Regions from separate parts of the Romboutsia lituseburensis genome, predicted to be linked through region 1. Evidence: a T-box and tRNA genes for the amino acid it is inferred to sense, from the RefSeq annotation. Region 1 holds a T-box; the other holds one or more tRNA genes.
What was found. A T-box is a leader RNA that pairs with one kind of tRNA and senses whether it is charged. The one in region 1 lies ahead of thrS (threonine--tRNA ligase), so its partner is inferred to be a tRNA-Thr.
Positions count from the first base shown of each region.

Region 1 (6,005 bases):
GTAACTTTATGATAAAGAGTACTTGGTTAGCAAGACCAAATAGTGAAGCATCAATAAGCATACATGATTCAGCTTCAATAGGAATAGATTGGTTAACAGGACTAGTAGGACCTGCGACTAAAGTTAACTGGGGGATAGTAATATCTATAATATTAGTACTTATAATAGCATTTGTATTATTTAAAACTACTTTAGGATTTGAATTAAGAGGCGTTGGATATAACAAATTTGGTGCTGAATATGGTGGAATAAATGTTAGTTCATCAATATTTAAATCTATGGCAATAGCAGGTTTATTAGCAGGTATAGCAGGAGCTATACAAGTTATGGGTGTATCTAACAATATAACAATACTTGCTGCTCAAGAAGGCTATGGTTTTGATGGTATAGCTGTTGCATTAATAGCAAATAGTAATCCGATTGGAGTTATATTCTCAGGATTATTATTCGGTGCATTTAAATATGGAGGAACTAAGATGCAAGCTGTCGGAGCTCCTTCAGAGGTAGTTAATATAGTTATAGGATCAATAGTTTACTTTATAGCTTTAAGTAGTGTTTTAAGAATGTTATACGTAAAAATGAGAGATAAAAAGAAAAAAGGGGGTAATGCATAATGGAAGATATAGCTTTAATTATTAGTACTACTCTGATGTACTCTACACCCCTTATATTTGCAGCATTAGGTGGAGTATTCTCAGAGAATTCAGGTATAGTTAATATAGGTATAGAGGGAATGATGACTATAGGAGCATTCGCAGGAGCGGCTGCTGGATATATGGTAGGAAATCCTTGGATAGCATTTTTAATGGGTGGATTAGCAGGTGGTTTATTTGCTTTAATTCATGCAATAGCAACTGTAAGTTTCAATGCAGACCATACAATATCAGGGGTTGCAATAAACTTATTAGCTCCAGGTGTAGCATTATTTACATCTAAAATAATGTTTGATGGTGCAACTATGACACCAACAATACCAATGGAAAACAAAATACCAAGACCATTAAATGGTGTTTTCCCATCTGGAAGTATATTAGATACAATATTTAATGCATATGCAACAGTCTTTTTAGCATTTATATTAGTTGCAGTTGTATATTATGTATTATATAAAACTAAGTTCGGACTTAGAGTAAGAGCAGTAGGAGAGCATCCTGGTGCAGCAGATACACTAGGTATAAATGTTGCTAAAACTAGATATAAAGCAGTTATATTATCAGGTATATTAGCAGGACTTGGAGGGGCATCAATGAGTTTAGCTGTTGTTTCTTCATTTAGACCGACATTAATATCTGGTCAAGGGTATATAGCTATAGCAGCAGTTATATTTGGTAAATGGAGACCTCAATGGTCAATGGTAGCATGTTTATTATTTGGATTCTCAACAGCATTATCAGTTTACTTTGGAAATCCAGAATTACCATTTAGTATAAATGAAAACTTATTATCAATGATACCATATATAGTAACTCTAGTAGTACTAGTTCTATTCGTTAAAAGTTCTAAGGCTCCAGCAGCTCTTGGTAACCCATACAAAAAAGGTGAAAGATAAAAAAATGATAGCTTTAAGCTATCATTTTTTTTATTTGAAAATATCATAAAAATAATAATAGAAATAAAAATATAATAACTGTATTAAGATATCTAAAAAAGCTTAGAAAAATAATAAATAAAATATTATATAAAAGGTAATTATAGTTAAGTAAAATGAATTAAATACATTAAATATAGTTATAATAAAAGTTATAGGACATAAGAATAATATTAAATTTTAAGTTAAATAAAAAGCTATTCTAAATAAAATTTAATATAATATGATAACTAATACAGTTCCTCTTATCATTAAGAAAGGAGCGATTGATTTGACAACAAAACATATTCATCTAAGTTTATCACAGCAAGATAAAATGTATGCTTTGAGATTTTTCAATAATAGTAATTTAAATAAAGAATTGAGACATAATAATGGTCTTATTGAAATTGAGATAAGCGAAACCAATAAAGCGAATATAGATGTTGAATCTATGACAGAAGAAATAACAACATTGATATTAAATATAATGAAATATAAATTATTGAAAGAATACATTTGGAAGCAGTACCATGAAACCTATTCGAATGAAGAAGAAAAAATTTATACATACTCATTAGAAATATTTAAATCAAAAGAGCCTTTTATAAAAGATTCTATAAGGAATAAGGTAAACAATTATATACTTACTAATGATTATATAAATATAGAGGGATTTGTAAACTTTAGAATGAAGGAGTTTATGAGATATATATCTACGATAGGTGACATTGCAGTTGAAGAGTACATAATAAAAAAAGATCAAGATGAGTTTATAAATGTATTAAAGTATTTTATTGAAATACAAGAAGAAAAAATAGACATACTTAAAGTACATATACTAAAAGATAATTCTTTTGTTTTGTATGATAAGAATGGAAATAAAATAGATAATATAGACAATGAAGAAATAATCAATATGGTAATACAAGAAAATTTGAATTATGAAGATTACCTAATAAGTACATTGTTGACCTTATGTCCTGGTAAAATAGAGATACTAGATACATTAAAAAATAACTCCTCTAAAGAAATCGTTGAAACTATAAAGTCTATATTTGGAAATAAAGTAAATCTTATTTACCAAAATTAATAAAAAACTCATATCAATATAGTATAAAAATATTATATAATAATTAGAAAGCAAATTATATATACAATTATATTGAGATGAGGAGAGTTATTTTATGGATAATGCACTAAAGATATTAATATTAGCTTGTATAGGCGGTGTAATAGGTTATATAACAAATGTAGTTGCTATAAAGTTGATCTTTAGACCGATAGAACCTATTAAAATACCTATAATAAATAAAGAAATAATAGGGCTAATACCAAAAAGAAAAGCTGAGATAGCTGCGAATATAGGCGAAGTAATTCAAGATGAATTTCTTTCACTTGACGAAATATTAGAAAATTTAATTACAAAAGAAGATAAAGAAAATGTAATAGAATATATAAAAACAAAAATAAAACTTATAGTTAATGAAAAAATGGCTTTTGCTCCTGGCCCTTTAAAAAGTATAATACAAGGTTATGTATCTGATGCAATAGAAGCAGAAATTAGACAAAGTATAGATGATTTAGCGGAAGAAATAATAATTAAAGCAAATAAACGTATAAATATACAACAAATGGTAGAAACTAAAATAAATGAATTAGATTTATATGAATTAGAGGAAATAATACTTAGAATAGCCAAGCAAGAATTAAAACATATAGAAATCCTAGGATTTGCACTAGGTTTTATTATAGGAATTGTTCAAGGATTAATAATTATATTTATGTAAAAATTATGGTTGATAGCATTGGAACTATCTGTTATAATTATACTAAATTTATTACAAAAACAGTATTAACAAGCTAAGAAGAGGAAGAGTAAAATAGAAACAATTTTCAGAGATGATAAGTCGTGGGCTGAAAGCTTATCTAAATATGACTATTTGAAAACTACCTTGGAGCGGAATTTAGTAGCATTACTAGTGTGTGAAAAGATTCGGTTGACTACCTTATAGTCATCAAGAGGGCAGTATATATACGCCAACTTGGGTGGAACCGCGAATTAATAACTCGTCCCAAATATTTTATTTGGGCCGAGTTTTTTTATATTATTAGGAATTAATTTATAAATTCCAACCACTAATTTTAATATAGTTGTAAAACGTTATTTAAGTTACGTAGGTTTATTATACATAAAATATAAGGAGGTAAACAAAGATGATAAAAGTTACTTTAAAAGATGGTTCAGTAAGAGAATTTGAAAATGAAGTTTCAGTAATGGATATAGCTAAATCTATAAGTGAAGGTTTAGCAAGAGCTATAGTTGCAGCATCTGTAGATGGGGAAGTAGTAGGATTAGATTTCAAGGTAGAAAAAGACTGTGAATTAAATTTATTTAAATTTGAAGATGTAGAAGGTAAAGATGTATTTAGACATACATCAGCTCATATGTTAGCTCAAGCTATAAAGAGATTATACCCACAAGCTAAGTTTGCTATAGGGCCAAGTATAGAAAATGGATTCTACTATGATATAGATTTAGATCATAGATTAACTATAGAAGATTTAGAAAAGATAGAAAAAGAAATGAAAAAAATAGCTAAAGAAGATTTAGCAGTTGAAAGATATGAATTACCAAAAGAAGAGGCTTTAGCTTGGGCTAAAGAAAATGAAGAAATATACAAAGTTGAATTAATAGAAGAATTACCAGAAGGAGAAATAATATCTTTCTATAAACAAGGTGATTTCACTGATTTATGTAGAGGACCACACTTACCTTCAACTAAAAAAGTTAAGGCTATCAAGTTATTAAGTGTAGCTGGTGCTTACTGGAGAGGTGATGAAAAGAACAAGATGCTTCAAAGAATATATGGTATTACTTTTGAAAAGAACAAAGAATTAGAAGAATACCTACACATGTTAGAAGAAGCTAAAAAGAGAGACCATAGAAAATTAGGAAAAGAATTAGACTTATTCTTTATACCAGAAGAAGGTCCAGGGTTCCCATTATTCTTACCAAAAGGTATGGAGCTTAAAAATGAATTATTAAAATTCTGGAGAGAAATACACAGAGCAGATGAATATGTTGAAATAGAAACTCCAATAATATTAAACCAAAAATTATGGGAAACTTCAGGACACTGGTATCACTACAAAGAAAATATGTACACTGTACAAATAGATGAACAAGATTTTGCTATAAAGCCAATGAACTGTCCAGGTGGTATGTTATTCTACAAAGCTAAGCCACATTCATACAGAGACTTCCCTATGAGAGTTGCTGAATTAGGTAGAGTTCATAGACATGAATTATCAGGAGCATTACATGGATTGATGAGAGTTAGAGCTTTCACTCAAGATGATGCACATATATTCATGTTACCAGAGCAAATAAAAGATGAGATAAAAGGTGTTGTAAAATTAATAGATAGTGTTTACAAGACTTTTGGATTTGAATATCACTTAGAATTATCTACTAGACCAGATGATTCTATGGGAACAGATGAAGAATGGGAAACTGCAGAAAATGGATTAAGAGAAGCTTTAGAAGACTTAAACTTACCATATATATTAAATGAAGGTGATGGAGCATTCTATGGACCTAAGATAGACTTCCATTTAAGAGATTGCTTAGGAAGAACTTGGCAATGTGGAACTATACAATTAGATATGCAGTTACCTCAAAGATTTGATATAAACTATATAGGTCAAGATGGTGAAAAACATAGACCAGTTATGATACACAGAGTTGCATTCGGAAGTATAGAAAGATTTATAGGAATATTAATAGAGCATTATGCTGGTAAATTCCCAGTGTGGTTAGCTCCAACACAAGTAAGAATACTTCCAATATCAGATAAATACAATGATTATGCTAAAGAAGTTAAGAAAGCTTTATTTGCAAAAGGTATAAGAGTTGAAATAGATGATAGAGCAGAGAAAACAGGATTTAAAATAAGAGAAGCACAACTTCAAAAAATACCATACATGTTAGTAGTAGGTGAAAAAGAAGCTGCTGAAAATAAGATATCTGTAAGATCTAGAGACAATGGAGAAATAGGAAGCTTAGACTTAAATGAGTTTATAGCAACTGTTTTAAAAGAAGTTGAAGAAAGAACTAATGTAATACAAGCATAATATAAATTAAAATTAGAGCGTATTAAGTAATTTACTTAATACGCTTTTTATATATTAATAAACTTAATCTATATAAAAAGAGCTAATCTAAAATAGATTAGCTCTTTTTATATTTTGTACTATTGATATATAAATTAATTTACGCATTCTTTTGTAATTAAGCTTTTTAGTTCTTCATGAGTCATAGTTTCCTTATCAAATAAGTACTTAGACACTACATGTAAATCATTTATATTATTTTTTAATAGTTCAAGTGTTTCATTGTAACAACTTTGTACTATATCATTAGCTTCTTTTTGAA
Region 1 covers NZ_JANQBQ010000001.1:2,036,777-2,042,781, reverse strand. Annotated here, with positions in the region: gene NWE74_RS09820 (ABC transporter permease) at 1-614, shown strand, start outside; gene NWE74_RS09815 (ABC transporter permease) at 614-1,549, shown strand; gene NWE74_RS09810 (putative sporulation protein YtxC) at 1,860-2,660, shown strand; gene NWE74_RS09805 (DUF445 domain-containing protein) at 2,755-3,357, shown strand; T-box leader at 3,424-3,648, shown strand; gene thrS (threonine--tRNA ligase) at 3,785-5,704, shown strand; gene NWE74_RS09795 (ATP-dependent metallopeptidase FtsH/Yme1/Tma family protein) at 5,839-6,005, opposite strand, start outside.

Region 2 (6,005 bases), 950 kb from region 1:
TATTTCATCTCCTACATTATATACTTCATCAGCATACTTTCCTTTAGGAAGATTTAATTCCTTTATAGATATAACCCCGTCAAATCCATAACTTAACTCTAAAGTTATCTCATCATGAGCTATTTTAGATATTTTTCCTGTTATAGTTTCTCCAACTTTAACACTATTAAACTCTTGCTCTTGTTGTTCTAATAATTCTTTCATCGATAGATTATCTGTCATAGTTATCAATCCTTTCATTATATAAATATCATATATAAATATTATACCATTAATATTTTAAATACTTACATTTTTCTTACTATATTAAAATACTTATTTTAATAACTTTTTTATTTATTTTATTATACTAAATTACAATAAAAATTTATCATATTATTTTAATTTATTTTAATTTATAATAATTTTTTATAAAATAACTTTAACCTTATCTTTTAGTTTTATGCTATCTGGCTTTATATAGCAATCATATGCTAATACATCTACATCTTTATTTCTAGCATTTATAAGAGCTTCACCTAACTCTTTATGCATTTTTCTGTTTGGTGTAAAATAAGTTACATCACTCATCTGAACTACAAATATTATATAGCATATATACCCTTCCTTTTTCGCTTCAATTAATTCATTTATATGTTTAACTCCTCTTTCTGTTTTTGCATCAGGAAACATTACTATATTATTTTCTTCTAATGTTACTCCTTTTATCTCTATAAAAACTTTTTTATTTTCAGTTTCAACATATATATCAAACCTTGAATTACCATAAGTTTTTTCTGGTTTAATAAATTTTATTTCTTCATCTAAACCTGGTAATATTAATTTTTTACTCATCAAAGCTTCATATACGACTTTATTTGGTATCTGTGAGTCCATATTTATTAACCTTTGTCCTTTTTCAACTGCAATTAATGAGTACTTAGTTTTTCTATTTGGATTATCACTCTCTTCTAAATAAACTGTACAATTTGGAGTTAATAATTCTTTACATCTACCAGTATTTTTTACATGTACTTTTTCAATACAGCCGTCTATATTACAATATGCAATAAACCTATTTGGTCTTTCTATGAATTTAGATTTAACTACTCTTTTATAATGCATTAACCTATTCCATCCTTTTTTATTTTAATATTTATATTTTACGTAAAAAACCCTTATGAATATTATTTATATCCATAAGGGCAACTATTTAAATATATTAATGTGTATTTATTATATCTTCTTTTATACTTTTATTATCTGCATTTTCTATAATAGACAGTGTCTTCTTATAAAATACTACAAAGCACATTATTGTTGTAAGTGCAGCTAATATATCTGCCACTGGTTCTGCTAGGAATACTCCAAATAATTGATTTTCTATAAACATTGGTAGTATAAATATTAATGGAACTAGTAATATTATCTTTCTTAGTAATGCTAAAACTAAAGATATTTTTGCTTGCCCTAATGCTAAGAATGTTTGTTGACATGCAATTTGAATTCCAAATATAAATATTCCAGCAAAATATATTTTTATACTCCACGTAGTTATTTCCATTAAAGCAGGGTCATTATTAAATATACTTACAAATAATTGTGGAACTAACATAAGAGCTGCCCACATTGCTATTGTATATAACGAACATAATGCTAAACATAACTTAAATGTTTGTTTTACTCTATCTATTTGCTTAGCTCCATAATTGTAACTTATTATAGGTTGAGCACCTTGTGTTAATCCCATATTTGGAAGTAATATAATTTGCATTATACTACTCATTATAGTCATCGCACCAACTGCTAAATCACCACCATATTTTTGTAATTGGCTATTTAGAGATACCAAAACTAAACTTTCAGTTGCTTGCATTATAAATGGTGCTATACCTAAAGCTAAGATTGGTAATACTACTTTAGATTCTGGTTTTATATATTTTTTTCTTATTTTTAATAAACTTTTCTTTCCAAATAAGAAATATAGTACCCATATAGCTGAAACCGCCTGAGCTGTTATTGTTGCAAGAGCTGCTCCTTTAACACCCATATCAAATCCAAATATAAGTATTGGATCTAGTACTATATTTATTATAGCTCCTATAGTTACAGTTATCATTCCTACTTTTGCAAATCCTTGTGTATTTATATAAGGATTCATACCTAAAGCAATTTGAACGAATATAGTACCTATAAGATATACGCCTAAGTAATCTAATGCATACCCTATAGTTGCATCACTTGCTCCAAATGCCCATAATATAGGCTCTTTAAATATTAAAAATCCTAAAGTCAATAATATCGCTAATATTATTAGAACTGAAAAACTATTACTCATTATTTTTTCTGCGCCTTCGTTGTCCTGCTCACCCATTTTTATAGCAGCTAACGGAGCTCCTCCCATACCTACTAACGCACTAAATGCAGATATAATTAAAATTATAGGAAAAGCTACACCAACACCTGCCATAGCCATGTCTCCACCTTGCATTCTTCCTATAAATATTCTATCAACTATGTTGTACAAAACATTTACTAACTGTGCAATTATTGCTGGAGTTGCTAATTTAAAAAGAAGTTTTCCTACACTTTCTTTTCCTAAATCAGTACTTAAATTGCTCATTTTATTTCCTCCAATAAGTTTTATTTTAAATTAATTCTATAATTAAAAAATATTTACATTCGAATATTTCATATTATTATACTATATTCGTTTTAATTTTAAAATATTTTAATTGAAAATATTTTTCAATTTTTATACCCATAAATATCCGAATTATTAATCTTAATTATAATACATAAAAAAAATAACTTTAATCAATACTGATTAAAGTTATTTTAATTGGAGCTGGTGATAGGAATCGAACCTACAACCTGCTGATTACAAGTCAGCTGCTCTACCGTTGAGCCACACCAGCATATATTATTTGGAGGCGACACCCAGATTTGAACTGAGGATCAAGGAGTTGCAGTCCACTGCCTTACCACTTGGCTATGTCGCCTCATTAACTACATTAATAATTATATTAATATTTGTTAAAATTTTCAACTTTTTTCATTCGTCATATTTTGACTTTTTATACTATAAGAAACTGCGTCTCAAACGCAGTTTCTTATTTTTATTTTCCTAAAAACATTTTTAAATCATCTTCAACATTAGTTATTCCGCCTATACCAAAGTTTTCAACTAATACTTTTGCTACATTTGGTGATAAAAATGCTGGTAACGTCGGGCCTAAATGTATATTCTTAACCCCTAAATATAATAATGACAATAATACTATAACAGCTTTTTGCTCATACCAAGCTATATTAAACGCTATAGGTAATTCATTTATATCTTGAAGTTCAAATACTTCTTTAAGTTTTAATGCAATTAATGCTAATGAATACGAGTCATTACATTGACCTGCATCTAATACTCTTGGTATACCATTTATATCTCCTAAAGGCAATTTATTATATTTATATTTTGCACATCCTGCAGTAAGTATTACTGTGTCATTTGGTAATGCTTTTGCAAAATCAGTATAGTAATTTCTTGATTTAGCTCTTCCATCACATCCTGCCATTACAAAGAATTTCTTTATTGCCCCTGTTTTTACTGCTTCTACAACTTGATCTGCTAGTGCAAATACTTGATTATGTGCAAATCCACCAATTATTTCTCCTGTTTCTATTTCTGTAGGAGCTTGACACTCCTTAGCCTGTTCTATTATCTGTGAGAAATCCTTATCATCTTCTGACGCACCTTTTATATGAGTACATCCAACAAATCCAGCAGCTCCAGTAGTATATAATCTATCTTTATAACTATCTTTTGGTGGTACTATACAGTTTGTAGTCATTAATATTGGTCCATTAAAACTTTCAAATTCTTCTTTTTGCTTCCACCAAGCATTTCCATAGTTTCCTGCAAAGTGAGAGTATTTCTTAAATGCTGGATAATAATGGGCTGGTAACATTTCTGAATGTGTATAAACATCTATACCTGTTCCTTCTGTTTGCTTTAATAATAATTCTAAGTCTTTTAAGTCATGTCCTGATACTAATATCCCTGGATTATTTCTAACACCTATATTAACTTTTGTTATTTCTGGATTACCATAAGTACCTGTGTTAGCTGAATCTAATAAAGCCATTCCATCTACACCAACTTTTCCAGTTTCTAAAGTTAATGCTACTAATTCATCTATACTTAAGCTGTCATTTAGCATTTTTGCTAATGTACTTTGCATAAATATATTTATAGATTCATCATCATATCCTAGGGCATTTGCATGTTTCATATATGCAGATAGTCCTTTTATACCATATATTATAAGTTCTCTTAAACTTCTTATGTCTTCATTTTTAGTAGCTAATACGCCTACCTTTGTTGATTTTTTATCCATCTCTTCATTTGAGTTAGCATTATATAATGCAGCTTCAGATAAATTAGATTTATTATCTAATAATGATAATAATTCTTCTTTAATATTTAATGTTTCTTTTACTCTTTCATAGAATATCTCATCATCAAAATTAGCATTTGTTATTGTAGTAAATAAATTTATTGTTACTATATGATTGACATTTGATGGTACTTGCTTTCCTTCTTCTCTCAATCTTGTAGTTACTTCTGATAATCCTTTAGTTGTATATATTAATAAATCTTGCATTCTAGCTAAATCTGGTGATTTTCCACATACTCCAAATTTTGTACAGCCTGTACATCCTGCTGTTTCTTGACATTGAAAACAAAACATTTTATCTTCCATTTTGATTCCTCCATTTTAAATGTGTATTTTATATACTCATTATATGTTATAATCAGTATATACTTCCGTAACATAGGTTACATTATTATATAATAAAGAAAGTTTGGTGAAATTTATGATTATGAGCAAAGATGATATACTAAGGTTCTTCGAAGAATCTCCATACACTGTTATAAGTTACTCTAAAAATGATGTTATAGCACTTGAAGGAACGCCTTGTACCAAAGTAGGCTTAGTTTTAGATGGAGAAATTGATATTAAGCGTATCTTAAGTAGCAATAATGTTATTCATCTATCTTCTTTTACTAGAGGCGAGTTTTTTGGAGAAGTGATAGCATTTTCTGATACAAATAAATATCCAGCTACAGTTTTAGCATCAAAACCAAGTAGTGTTATGTTTATTAGCAAAAACGACTTTATAAGTTTTTGCTCTCATAATCCTGAATTCTTGTCGATGTTTTTAAATGATTTAACAAATAAAATTATTAGCTTAAATAATTCTATTACAGGACTCTCATTGACTAGCATACGTCAAAAAATTGCTAACTATTTAGTTGTAGAATCTAAAAATCAAGAAAGTATTTTTATTAAACTTAATATGACAAAACAAAAATTATCTGAGAAGTTAGGTATACCAAGACCTTCTCTATCTAGGGAGTTAATAAAAATGAAAGATGATGGTCTTATTGACTATGCTCAAGATGTTATTAAAATTATTGATATCAATGAATTAAGATCTATTTTAATGCAATAAATATACATAAAAGAAGTTAGATTTAAAAAAATCTAACTTCTTATTTTATTAACTATTTAGTATCGATACTAATTTTTTAAGTTTTTTTTCATCTATCTTTTTAAATGGATCTTTATCAGTCCTCACAGCTGTACCAAAGTGATAATCACAACAACATATACTTTCTTTAACTTTTTCTATATTATCAAAGTTTAGACCTCCACCTAGTAACACTTTTATATTTTTAGATTCATTAATCATTTTATTTATAGTATCTAAATTATTTATTATATCTCCCTTTCCTCCAGATGTAAGAACATTTGTTATTTTACTATAACTATTTAATAGTTTTATACTTTCTACAGGATTAGTTTCATCTATTGCCTTATGAAAAGTTATGTCTAATGAATTAGTATTTTCTATCAATCTATTTAAATTAACTTTATCTATTTTATCTTTATCATCCAATAAACCTAACACAATACCATTTGCACCTATACTATTAACAATTTCTATATCCTTTAACATTATAT
Region 2 covers NZ_JANQBQ010000001.1:2,983,863-2,989,867, reverse strand. Annotated here, with positions in the region: gene NWE74_RS14515 (30S ribosomal protein S1) at 1-222, opposite strand, end outside; gene sfsA (DNA/RNA nuclease SfsA) at 409-1,104, opposite strand; gene NWE74_RS14505 (MATE family efflux transporter) at 1,202-2,602, opposite strand; tRNA gene NWE74_RS14500 (tRNA-Thr) at 2,823-2,897, opposite strand; tRNA gene NWE74_RS14495 (tRNA-Cys) at 2,908-2,981, opposite strand; gene hcp (hydroxylamine reductase) at 3,099-4,739, opposite strand; gene NWE74_RS14485 (Crp/Fnr family transcriptional regulator) at 4,855-5,493, shown strand; gene NWE74_RS14480 (copper homeostasis protein CutC) at 5,542-6,005, opposite strand, start outside.
Region 2: it has a tRNA-Thr gene. The T-box ahead of thrS (threonine--tRNA ligase) is inferred to sense a tRNA for this amino acid. The anticodon was not compared.